3 regions of the Shewanella sp. 125m-1 genome follow, and region 3 is predicted to be linked to each of the others. Evidence: predicted binding sites of a transcription regulator. Region 3 holds the regulator's gene; each other region holds the start of a gene.
The links. Region 3 encodes sigma-54, which starts transcription at its own class of promoters, with help from an activator protein. Its sites were predicted from a motif close to GTTGGCACGNNNNTNGNNT; they were not measured.
Positions count from the first base shown of each region.

Region 1: the regulator sigma-54 is predicted to act here: its motif matches at 1,383-1,401, upstream of ACVBIK_RS00735 (YggN family protein).
Region 2: the regulator sigma-54 is predicted to act here: its motif matches at 1,843-1,861, upstream of glnA (glutamate--ammonia ligase).

Region 1 covers NZ_JBRILT010000001.1:160,456-164,674, reverse strand. Annotated here, with positions in the region: gene ACVBIK_RS00740 (LysR family transcriptional regulator) at 1-141, opposite strand, end outside; gene ACVBIK_RS00735 (YggN family protein) at 508-1,323, opposite strand; gene glsB (glutaminase B) at 1,594-2,508, opposite strand; gene ACVBIK_RS00725 (YggL family protein) at 2,508-2,834, opposite strand; gene trmB (tRNA (guanosine(46)-N7)-methyltransferase TrmB) at 2,885-3,598, opposite strand; gene mutY (A/G-specific adenine glycosylase) at 3,831-4,219, shown strand, end outside.
Region 2 covers NZ_JBRILT010000042.1:31,179-35,397, forward strand. Annotated here, with positions in the region: gene ACVBIK_RS16305 (WD40/YVTN/BNR-like repeat-containing protein) at 1-249, shown strand, start outside; gene glnA (glutamate--ammonia ligase) at 350-1,759, opposite strand; gene typA (translational GTPase TypA) at 2,473-4,219, shown strand, end outside.
Region 3 covers NZ_JBRILT010000010.1:12,389-16,607, forward strand. Annotated here, with positions in the region: gene lptC (LPS export ABC transporter periplasmic protein LptC) at 1-271, shown strand, start outside; gene lptA (lipopolysaccharide transport periplasmic protein LptA) at 342-881, shown strand; gene lptB (LPS export ABC transporter ATP-binding protein) at 878-1,609, shown strand; gene ACVBIK_RS06820 (RNA polymerase factor sigma-54) at 1,746-3,209, shown strand; gene hpf (ribosome hibernation promoting factor) at 3,239-3,526, shown strand; gene ptsN (PTS IIA-like nitrogen regulatory protein PtsN) at 3,529-3,972, shown strand; gene rapZ (RNase adapter RapZ) at 4,180-4,219, shown strand, end outside.

The sequences.
Region 1 (4,219 bases), on a different contig from region 3:
AACACCAAGCTTATGCTCCAGATCGGCCACTTGGGTACTTACTTTAGACTTTGATATGCCTAACTTTCTCGCCGCAGAGCTAAAACTGCCCGCTCGAGCCACATGGGTAAAAATTGCGATTGGTTCTAAAAGTTCTAACATGTAAATCGCCTTAAGGTGTTTACGACAGTAATAGTACTTCCATCGCTAAGACATGCTGTTTTCTATTAAAAACAATATCTTAAGTGAATATATGTACGCTAGAGTAGAGTTTGTATTATGTAACCAATAGTTGGTTTTTGTTTTTATTTTTAGAAGTATACCAAAAAATCCCCATAACTCATCAAATATGTAGTTTGGGCTAGGTACAAAGGGGATCGGTAGTACAAAAGTCTAGTGAGGCTTTAAATGTAAAAACCCCTGCATAAAGGGGGGATGCAGGGGAGGTTGCAAATCAATCAAGGCAACAGCTTTACTTCATTGTTTTACCAAGCGTATATCTTAGTAACGAGTCCAGTGAAGTAATGTTTACTCAAGCATAGTGGTATTAGAGGATTCAACTAAAGGATAGCTAGCAAGTTCTGGGATCTCGTCACGCAACTGTTGCTCCAGTACCACTAAGGTTTTAAATCTTTCGCATAGCTTTTCGCCACGGGCTTCTAGATCAGCGGCTTGCTGCTCCATCTGCATCTCGATATCATCACCAATGGTTTCCATCTTTTGAGAAAAAGAGTCCATCTTCTGTTCAAAGCTATCACCGTCGCCCGACATCATTTGTGCGCCTAAAGTCATCATCATGCTGCCGAGTGAGTTCTGCACTAACTCTTCCATCTCTTGCTCAAACTCCTCTCCAAAGGCATCTTCTAGTGATGACTCTGTCGAGCCAAGGTAAAACGTATCGCCATGTTGGTACGCTACGCTTTCGATTCGTTGCTCAAGACCTGACATCATTTCGTCAATCTTAGCACCTGCGCTATCACCTAACAGTGGGGTTAACGCAAGACTCACTGCAGAAGAAGCCATTCCAACCGCATCATTAACCAGTTCAATCACCTCAGGTACTTGCGAAGAAACCTCTTGTGAATACTGACTCACTAATGCTTGCTGCTGTTTATTAAGTGACACTTGCTTGCCATTAACAAATAGCTCATCCATTTCGATGCGATACTTTTCATCACCAACCTCACTGACAATCAGTTTCTTAGGCTCTACCGTGACGTCATAATTAAGCGCGACTTCGCACTCTTTATTCATTGACTGGTCGCTATGAGCGGCAACGGTTTGTAGACTCGTTGCTGATAGCAACACGGCTGAGATCCCAACAGAGGTAAGTAGTTTTTTCATCGCATCAATCCTTTATCGCTATAGTCTGTATGATATTATTTTCAATCTTGATGTAAATAAAGCATAGACCATGCCAAACAAGCTAACACCATGTTTTTAAAGGTTATCACTTGAGTTGTATAGAGGTGATACACGCTGCTAAATAATATATTTGGCCAATTAAGCTAACAATTGGCCAAATATCAAAAACAGCTGATGTTGATACTGATGTAGGAACTAATTGTAGAAACTGACTATAGTGACTGGCTGTAGACAATTGACTGAGTAAAACTAAAAAATCGAACGGCCTAAAGTCTGACTCAAGGCTTCTAACACTGCCGTGCCCGCTAAAGAGTTGCCATTGGCATCAAGCTCCGGAGACCAAACACATACAGACATGTCACCAGGGATCACCGCGATAATGCCACCGCCGACACCGCTCTTACCCGGCATACCGACGCGATAAGCGAACTCACCCGCACCGTCATAAAGGCCGGATGTGGCTAATAACGCATTTAACTGCCGATTCTGTACAGGACTAATTAACTGTTTACCAGCAAGGCTTTTACCTGAGTTAGCTAAGTAAAACATAGCACGGGAAAGATCTGCGCAGCTCATGCGAAGTGAGCAATAGTGAAAGTAGCTGTGCAACACAGTATCAACGTCGTTATTAAAATTACCGAATGATTTCATCAAGTAAGCTATCGCGGCGTTTCTTGCGCTGTGTTGATATTCAGATGCGGCAACGATTTTATCGTATCCCACTCTATTGTTTTCACTTAAACCACGAACAATCTCAAGCATACGGTGCTTAGGCGCACCTAAACGACTTTGCAAAAGATCGGCAATAACCAGCGCACCAGCATTGATAAATGGATTTCGCGGTAAGCCTTTTTCCAATTCAACTTGAACTAAAGAGTTAAAAGAATGGCCTGAGGGTTCTTTACCGACTCTCGACCAAATCTCATCTTCTTCATACAGCATTAGCGCCAAGGTAAGACTAAATACCTTAGAAATACTCTGAATTGAAAAGGGCTCGAGATAATCTCCAGCCCCTATAGTGACACCGTCAGAGGTCGTCACTGCAATACCTAACTTATTAGCATCAACTTGGGCAAGGGCTGGAATATAGTCAGCCACTTTACCCTGTCCTAGAAGAGGTCGTACTTTTTCTAGGATCTCTTCAAGTAATGCCAATTCAGGCATTAGCCCCACCAAATATCGTAAAGCTCGCCAATTTCGAGATCAGATACAGGTTGAGCGTCAAAGAATGCTTTAACTGCAGCTCGGTGCTCTTCTGTACACTTGCCGATACCTTGAGTGGCAATAATACCTTCCCACTCTTTGTGTCCACCGCCGTGATAACCTAGGTCGTTAGGTTCAATCACTTCATCGATAAACTGATCAACGATTGCATCAATTTGCTCTTCTGTTACTGACTCATTAAAAATCCAGTTAACGTCAAATCCAAACTCTTGGAACTCATCAACGCGTAATTTCTTACGTAAGCGACGGCTACGGTTTGCTGCCATGGTTGTTCTCCTAGATAGCTTATTTACAGTATATAAATTCGGTTTAGCGCTTAAACACGCTCAAACATAAGATCCCAAACCCCATGACCTAAACGGTGGCCACGCGCTTCGAATTTAGTCAATGGACGATGTTCTGGACGTTCAACAACATCACCTGTCGCAGATTGGTTTTTATAACCAGGCGCGGCATTCATCACTTCTAGCATATGTTCGCTGTAGTTTTCCCAATCTGTTGCCAGATGGAATACACCGCCAACCTTAAGTTTCTTGCGGATCAATTCAGCAAATGGTGCTTGAACGATACGGCGCTTATGATGACGAGTTTTATGCCAAGGATCTGGGAAGAACAATTGCACACAAGCCAGACTGCCTTCAGCAATGCTATTTTCAAGTACTTCAATTGCATCATGGTGATAAACACGTAAGTTAGTCACGCCCGCTTCAGCAGCTTCTGCCAAGCATGCACCGACGCCGGGTTTATGCACTTCGATACCGATAAAGTTAAGCTCAGGAGCCGCCTTAGCCATTTCTACCAATGACGCGCCCATGCCAAAGCCGATCTCTAGAACGGTATCTGCTTCACGACCAAATACTTCGACTAAATCAATCGATTCTGGAGTGTAATCTAGGCCCATGATTGGCCATTGCTGCTCCATTGCTTGAGCTTGGCCTTTAGTTAAACGGCCCTCTCTCAATACAAAGCTTCTCACTTTGCGAAGGTATTTACCTTCTTCATTGAATTCAGCGGTTGTTACGTCGCTCATTTTCGCCCTCGCTTAAGACAGCATAATTTAAAAAAGAAAGGCATTATCCAAAGTTCAACCTTCAGTGCAAGCCTTATTGTGGCGAAATTATACCAATAATCTCAGTTTGTGCGAGCAGTGCCTTTGCTTTACAGCTAAATAAGCCATATTTTGCTTACAACTCCAGCCACTTTGCCATAAAAAGCCCTGTGCTTTGCTTGTTTAAACCCTAGGCTAAAGTTACACTGCGCCGATGAAAACTACCGCGCTTTTTTCAACAAGAATTATCGAATGGTACGACAACTTTGGTCGTAAACAACTTCCTTGGCAACTCAATAAAACCCCATATAAAGTATGGATTTCAGAGATCATGCTCCAGCAAACGCAAGTTGCTACGGTTATCCCCTATTTCGAAAAGTTTATCGCACGATTTCCAGATATTGATAGCCTAGCCTGTGCCGAGCAGGACGAAGTGTTGCATCACTGGACTGGACTTGGTTATTACGCGCGCGCCAGAAACCTACATAAAGCCGCACAAATAATGCAGTCTGATTTTAATGGCGAGTTTCCAACTCACTTTGATGATGTTTTGGCATTACCTGGTATTGGTCGTTCAACGGCAGGTGCAGTGCTTTCGCTATC
Region 2 (4,219 bases), on a different contig from region 3:
TATAAAAAAGGCTATGTGTGGCATAAAGCCCCCGGCACAACCCCAGGTTTGCGCAGCGCTATGGTGTGCTACGAAGAAACCTGTATTGCCACCGGTAAGCTATCAACCGATATTTCTCATGATCATGGTTATAGTTGGCAGCCACTGCTGATTAACGGTGAGTCTCAGGGATTTTTTACTTTGGCTATCGAGGGCAATACACTAGTTGCTGCAGGGCATAATGGCCGTGTTGCGGTGTATCAGTTTTAAAGATTAGTCATTTACCTGCTAAATAAAAAAGCCCCAAACATGACTGTTTAGGGCTTTAAAGACTAATCACTTACGAGTGGTTAGCGGGTCACTCAGAGGATTACAAGCTGTAGTAAAGCTCGAATTCTACTGGGTGAGTTGTTTGGTTGATGCGCTCAACATCAGCAGACTTAAGGGCGATGTAAGAGTCGATAAAGTCGTTAGTGAATACGTCGCCACGAGTTAGGAACTCACGGTCAGCGTCTAGACACTCAAGTGCGTTTTCTAGTGAAGTGGCAACTGTTGGGATTTCTGCTGCTTCTTCAGCTGGAAGATCGTATAGATCTTTATCCATTGCTTCACCTGGGTGGATCTTGTTCTGGATACCGTCAAGGCCAGCCATTAGCATTGCAGAGAACGCTAAGTATGGGTTAGCCACTGGGTCACCAAAACGGATTTCGATACGACGACCTTTTGCACTTGGTACCACTGGGATACGGATAGAAGCAGAGCGGTTAGCTGCTGAGTAAGCAAGCATAACAGGCGCTTCGAAGTGTGGTACAAGACGCTTGTATGAGTTTGTCGATGGGTTAGCAAATGCGTTAATTGCACGCGCATGCTTAATCACACCACCGATGTAGAATAGAGCTGTTTCGCTCAATCCACCGTACTTGTCACCTGCGAACAAGTTAACGCCATCTTTCGCAAGAGACTGATGCACGTGCATACCGCTACCGTTGTCGCCAACGATTGGCTTAGGCATAAATGTCGCTGTCTTGTTGTAAGCGTGGGCCACGTTGTGAACAACATACTTAAGTACCTGAACTTCATCGGCCTTAAGTGTTAGTGAGTTGAAACGTGTCGCGATCTCGTTTTGGCCCGCTGTAGCAACTTCATGGTGATGCGCTTCAACAACTTGACCCATCTCTTCTAGCACTAAACACATAGCACTACGGATGTCTTGTGAAGAGTCTACTGGTGCTACTGGGAAGTAACCACCTTTCACGCCTGGACGGTGACCCTTGTTGCCACCATCGTAGCTAGTACCTGAGTTCCAAGCTGCTTCTTCAGCATCAACCTTGTAGAAACAACCAGACATGTCAGCGCCGAACTTAACATCGTCAAATAGGAAGAATTCTGGCTCAGGACCTACCAATACGGTGTCAGCAATACCTGTTGAACGTAGGTAGTCTTCTGCTTTTTTAGCAATAGAGCGTGGGTCACGGTTGTAACCGGTCATTGTGCCAGGGTTTAGGATGTCACAACGAATGTTAGCAGTAGTTTCTGCCGTGAAAGGGTCAAGTACAAAACTTGCAGGATCTGGCATCAATACCATGTCTGATTCATTAATGCCTTTCCAACCTTGGATTGAAGAACCGTCAAACATTTTACCGTCTTCAAAAAAGTCAGCATCGACTTGGTGAGTTGGAATGGTTACGTGCTGCTCTTTACCTATCGTATCGGTAAAACGTAAATCAACAAACTTAACTTCTAATTCTTTTAGTTGTTGTAAAACTGATTCTGCTGACATTCTAAAGTCTCCGAGTAGGGTAAAGGGGCGTCCCTTTGTTTTATCTTTAATATTTAGCGCTTAATGCGATTCTGGCATTCTTAAAGCGAGACTTATGCCAAATTTGTAACTCACTGATAATTAAGGGTGATAATATTTTTGTTCTCGATGCTGATATCCTTGTTGCACCGTAATGGTGCGCGGGATGGATCGAGATGGTGCACGCGCTATAACAGTGCAGCCGCTATTTTCCCTGTAATCAACTGTTGGCGTCTCGCTAAAAATCGTTACACAGAATAACTAAGCCATGAGTAATTTTATAGGGGGGAGGTCAAGCAAATAACATTAGATTTTCAATAAGTGTTATTAGGATTAAGGACAGTCATGTTTTTTGTTTTTTTGTGAAGAGAATATCCGTTGTTTTCTAGCGGAATTTGAGGCTTAAAATAGCTTTAAAAGGTGAAAATGATGAATTTAAGGAGGAGTGTTTGTCTAGGATGACCTAATAGTGTCACACAACTAAAGTATAAAAAAGTGTGTAAAAAGCAGACGTTAAGGCAAAAAAAATCAATGCGAAAGAGTTATTTTTAACGATTGGTTAAAAATAATCCTGTGAGATAACGCTGAGCTAGAGTAGAATGTCACGCTTTTTATTGCAACTACTATACTAGATTGGTTTTAGTCGTTGGCAGTAACCCCCCCTATATATTATACCGATGGTAAGAGGTTTAGCCGTGTTAGAGAATTTACGTAACATCGCCATTATTGCACACGTTGACCATGGTAAGACTACCTTGGTTGATAAGTTGCTGGCGCAGTCAGGAACCCTTGAGTCTCGAGGAGAAGCCACTGAGCGGGTGATGGATTCAAATGATCTTGAAAAGGAACGTGGTATCACGATTCTGGCCAAGAACACTGCCATCAAGTGGAACGATTACCGTATCAACATCGTTGATACCCCAGGTCACGCCGATTTCGGTGGTGAGGTAGAGCGTGTTCTATCTATGGTTGACTCAGTATTACTACTAGTTGACGCTGTTGATGGTCCAATGCCACAGACTCGCTTCGTGACTAAGAAAGCTTTTGCTCAAGGTCTTAAGCCAATCGTTGTTATTAACAAGATTGACCGTCCTGGCGCACGTCCTGATTGGGTTATTGACCAAGTATTTGACTTGTTCGACAACCTAGGCGCTACCGATGAGCAGCTAGATTTCCCAATCGTTTATGCTTCTGCACTAAACGGTTTTGCAACATTAGATCCAGACGAAACTAGCGCAGATATGACGCCACTTTTCGAAACGATCGTTGAAAAAGTTTCTTCACCAGATGCTGATGCTGAAGGTGATTTCCAGATGCAAATCTCTCAAATCGACTACAACTCATACGTGGGTGTTATCGGTATTGGTCGTATCAAGCGTGGTAGTGTTAAGACTAACCAACAAGTTACTGTACTTGGCGCTGACGGCAAAAAACGTAACGGTAAAATCGGCCAGGTATTAGGTTACATGGGTCTAGAGCGTCACGAAGTTACAGATGCTAACGCTGGTGACATCGTTGCGATTACTGGTCTTGGCCAGTTACAGATTTCTGACACAATTTGTGCCCCTACTAACGTAGAAGCATTACCTCCATTGTCTGTTGATGAACCAACACTAACAATGACATTCCAGGTAAACACTTCTCCGTTTGCGGGTAAAGAAGGTAAGTACGTAACTTCACGTAACATCCTTGAGCGTCTACAACAAGAGCTAGTACACAACGTAGCATTGCGCGTTGAAGAAACTGACAGCCCAGATCGTTTCCGCGTATCAGGCCGTGGTGAGCTTCACCTTTCAATCTTGATTGAAAACATGCGTCGTGAAGGTTACGAGCTAGCTGTTTCTCGTCCAGAAGTTATCGTTAAAGAGATCGATGGCGAGATGTGTGAGCCGTTCGAAACACTAACTGTTGACGTTGAAGAAGCGCATCAAGGTGCAGTGATCGAGAAGCTTGGTATCCGTAAGGGTGACATGAAGGACATGCAGTTAGACGGTAAGGGTCGTGTACGTATCGACTTCGTTATCCCTAGCCGTGGTTTAATTGGTTTCCAAACTGAGTTCATGACAGCGACTTCTGGTACTGGTCTTATTTACCATTCATTCGACCACTATGGTCCTTTGAAAGGCGGTGATATTGGTCAACGTGCACGTGGTGTATTGATCTCTAACGCTACTGGTAAAGCACTAACATTCGCACTATTCGGTCTACAAGAGCGTGGTCGTCTGTTTATTACTCACGCATCAGAAGTATACGAAGGTCAAGTAGTTGGTCTTCATGCACGCGCTAACGACCTAACAGTTAACTGTTTGAAAGGTAAGCAGCTAACTAACATGCGTGCATCTGGTACTGACGAAGCACAGGTACTAACTCCGCATATCGAAATGACACTAGAGCAAGCGCTTGAGTTCATCGATGATGACGAATTAGTAGAAGTAACTCCGC
Region 3 (4,219 bases):
AAGTGATAAAGGCAGCCTGAATAAAGTCACTGGCAAGGTAACGCTAGAAAACAATGTTATTATCGACTCGATTAGCCCAGAAGAGCCGATACAGACGTTAAGCACCAGCTATTTAGATCTTGATTTGAATACTATGATCATGACGTCAGATGAAATTATCCACGTCACTGGCAACGAATTCGTCATTCAAGGTGTAGGCTTATATGCCGACCTGAATGCCCAGAGCGTAAAACTAATCAGCCAAGTAGAAGGTATCTACGAAGCTCAGTAACGCCAACATATTGAACAATTTTACACTCATACTAGCTAAAGAAAACGCTTTAGCTGAGTAGAAGGACGCTATGAAATACAATCAATCTATCCTTGCAGGCCTATTTTGTCTGCTCAGTTTCAGCTCTGTTGCTAAAGTTGATGACCTGATGCAAGAGGTGAAAATTGCGGCCGCTAGCCAAGAAGCTGATATCAAGAATAATCAGGTTATCTTTTTTGGGCCTGTCGAAGTCACTCAGGGCACAATCAAGATGAATGCCGATAAGCTACGGGTTTTCTCAAAAGAAGATAAGAGCGGTAAAACGCTTGTGGCGACTGGTAACCCAGCCACTTACACCCAAATAATGGATGATGGACGCCCGGCAACGGCTAGCGCAAAAGAGATCCGCTACGAACTTGCTACGCGCACACTCACCTTAGTCGGCGAAGCCACCCTAGCGCAAGACGGTAGCCAGGTCACAGGTAACCGCATTAAATACAACATCAGTTTGCAACAGCTTATTGCAGAAAGTACTGGCAAGGGCGATGACAGAGTTATCACCATTATTCAGCCTGAAACCTATCAGGAAGAGAAACCAGAATCGCCAGCGAAAAAGCAGGAACAGCAATGAACCAAATCACCTTAAAAGCGGTCAATCTTGCTAAGAGCTATAAAAATCGTGCCGTCGTACAAGATGTTAGCTTAACCGTAAAGACAGGTCAGATTGTTGGTTTGCTTGGCCCAAACGGTGCAGGTAAAACAACGACATTCTACATGGTGGTTGGCCTAGTACAGAGTGATAAGGGTAAGATCTTTATTGATGATGACGATCTTACGCTCGATCCTATGCATTTACGCGCCCGTAAAGGTATCGGTTACCTACCTCAGGAAGCCAGTATTTTTAGAAAGCTGTCAGTACGTGACAACATCATGGCCGTCTTACAGACTCGTCATGACATCAATAACGAGCAACGTGAAGAACAACTTGAGCATCTACTCGAAGAGTTTCATATCACTCACATTCGTGACAGCCAAGGTATGGCATTGTCTGGAGGCGAACGCCGCCGGGTAGAAATTGCTCGGGCACTCGCAGCTAATCCAAAGTTTATCTTGTTAGATGAGCCGTTCGCGGGTGTTGACCCCATTTCAGTTATCGATATTAAAAAAATTATTGAACAACTTAAGAGTCGCGGTCTGGGCGTACTGATCACCGATCATAATGTTCGCGAAACTTTGGACGTTTGTGAGCGTGCTTACATAGTAAGCCACGGAAATCTGATTGCTGAAGGTACACCTGCCGAAATCTTGGACAACCAACAGGTTCGAGCGGTGTACTTAGGTGAACAATTCAGGCTATAGTTAATTCACAGTATGGAAGCTGAAAAACTCAATATGGAATTATTTCCAAAAAAAATCAACGTGTTGAGTTTTTGAGCAACCTTCGCCAGTTCAACGAGCTTTAACGTTTAACTACAGTGTAGGGAATAGCGGTAAAATGAAAGCGTCACTCCAGCTCAAAATGGGTCAACAGCTCACTATGACTCCCCAGTTACAACAGGCCATTCGCCTGTTACAACTGTCTTCTTTAGAGCTGCAACAAGAGATCCAACAAGCATTAGATTCTAATCCGTTACTGGAGCTAGATGAAGAGCAGTCAGATGGCGATATGATCAACGATGAAGATCACTCTGTAAATGACTCTAATAGTGAACTCACCCAAGATAGCGCAAGCGTTGACACCTCCGAAGCCCTCACCCAAGATTCCATGCCCGATGACCTGCCTATGGATACCACTTGGGATGAAGTCTACACCGTTTCCTCTAATGCTAGCTCAGGCGTAAGTCGTGAAGATGACATGCCATTCCAAGGCGAGACTAGCGAAGGCTTATATGAGCATCTTGAGTGGCAAAAGAACCTCACCCCATTTTCAGATAACGATCTTGCTATCGCCACCGCGATTATTGATGCGATCGATGAACGAGGTTATTTAACCCAGAGCTGTGACGAAATTCTCGAAGCGATGGGCGATCCTGAAACTGAACTCGATGAAGTCGAAGCCGTTTTAAAACGAATTCAACATTTTGATCCTATCGGTGTTGCCGCCCGCAACTTAAGTGAATGCCTACTTATCCAGCTAGCACAATATGCCGCAGATACACCGCACATTGAAAATGCAAGATTACTGATTAAAGACTATTTAGACCTTATTGCGGGGCGTGATTTTAGGCAGTTAATGCGTAAAACCAAACTCAAAGAGGATGATTTACGTGAGGCGATCACACTGATCCAAACTCTTAACCCAAGACCTGGGCTTGCCATTGCACGCAGTAAAGATGAATACGTCATTCCCGACGTGTCTGTCAGCAAGAAAAAAGGTCGCTGGGTGGTAGAGCTAAATCCTGACTATATGCCTAAGATTAATGTTAATCAGCATTACGCATCAATGGCGCGTAGCACAACGAATCAGGCCGACGGTCAATTTATCCGTGGCCACCTGCAAGAAGCTAAGTGGTTTATAAAGAGCCTGGAAAGCCGCAACGACACCTTATTGAAAGTGACAAACTGTATCGTCAAATTCCAGCAAGGCTTTTTTGAGTTCGGTGAAGAAGCCATGAAACCTATGGTACTCAATGACATTGCCGAAGCTGTTGAAATGCATGAATCTACCATTTCACGTGTTACCACACAGAAGTACATGCACACCCCAAGGGGCATTTTTGAACTAAAATATTTCTTCTCAAGCCATGTGGGTACCGACGATGGCGGAGAATGCTCATCGACAGCAATTAGGGCATTTATTAAGAAATTAGTCGCAGCTGAAAACCAGAGGAAACCGTTAAGCGATAGCAAAATGGCCCAGCTTCTGGCTGAACAAGGGATTAAAGTTGCTAGACGTACGATTGCAAAATATCGAGAAGCGATGCTGATCCCGCCCTCAAACCAACGTAAGAGTTTATAACTCAAAATTAGGCACATGGAGGATCGATAATGCAAATCAACCTGACAGGACATCACATCGAAATCACCGATTCACTACGCGGTTATGTAGAAGAGAAATTTACAAAGCTTGAACGACATTTCGATCAGATCAATAATGTGCACGTTATTTTGAATGTACAAAAAATGCAGCAGATTGCCGAAGCTAAAATTCACCTTAAAAAAGGGGAAGTATTTGCTATTTCGGAACATGCAGATATGTATGCTGCAATAGACTCCCTGATCGATAAACTAGATCGTCAGGTTATTAAACACAAAGAGAAGCTGACTAAACACTAACGATGGAACTAAGTACCATCCTGCAGCCGGAGTGCACTACCTGCGCCACTCCGGGCAGTAAGAAAAAAGTACTGGAGTTAATCAGTGACATTGCCGCTGTCCAGTACCCAACCCTTTCTTCACAAGAGATCTTTGAAAGTCTCTTGGCACGAGAGAAAATGGGTAGCACGGGAATAGGTAATGGTATAGCGATTCCTCATGGAAGGCTGTCGAATATAGAACGTCCAGTTGCAGTATTAGTTAAATGTGAAGTTCCTATCCCATTTGACTCATTCGATAAGCAGCCTGTCGATATTCTATTTGCTTTATTGGTGCCATCTGATCAGTGTGAGCAACATTTAGCAACACTGTCTTGTATGGCTGAAAAACTCAACGATAAAGCGGTGGTTAAGCAGTTGAGAAAGACCAGCAATGAATCAGAACTATACCAAGTCATTACCCAATAGCTAACTACTCAGGTCTTTAAGTTATTTATTTTTTTACACAAAAGGTAAATGATTTAAAGACCTAAGTAATTATTACAGCAATATTATTTATTCTTATTCACCCGCTCAACTTCTTGCTTTCAGCCTTAAAAAAGTTAATCTATACACTTACACAATATAACCACAAAAATCATACATTTTGTTTAATGTCTATCAGGTAATCATACGATGAAGCTTGTTTTAGTCTCAGGTCGCTCCGGTTCAGGTA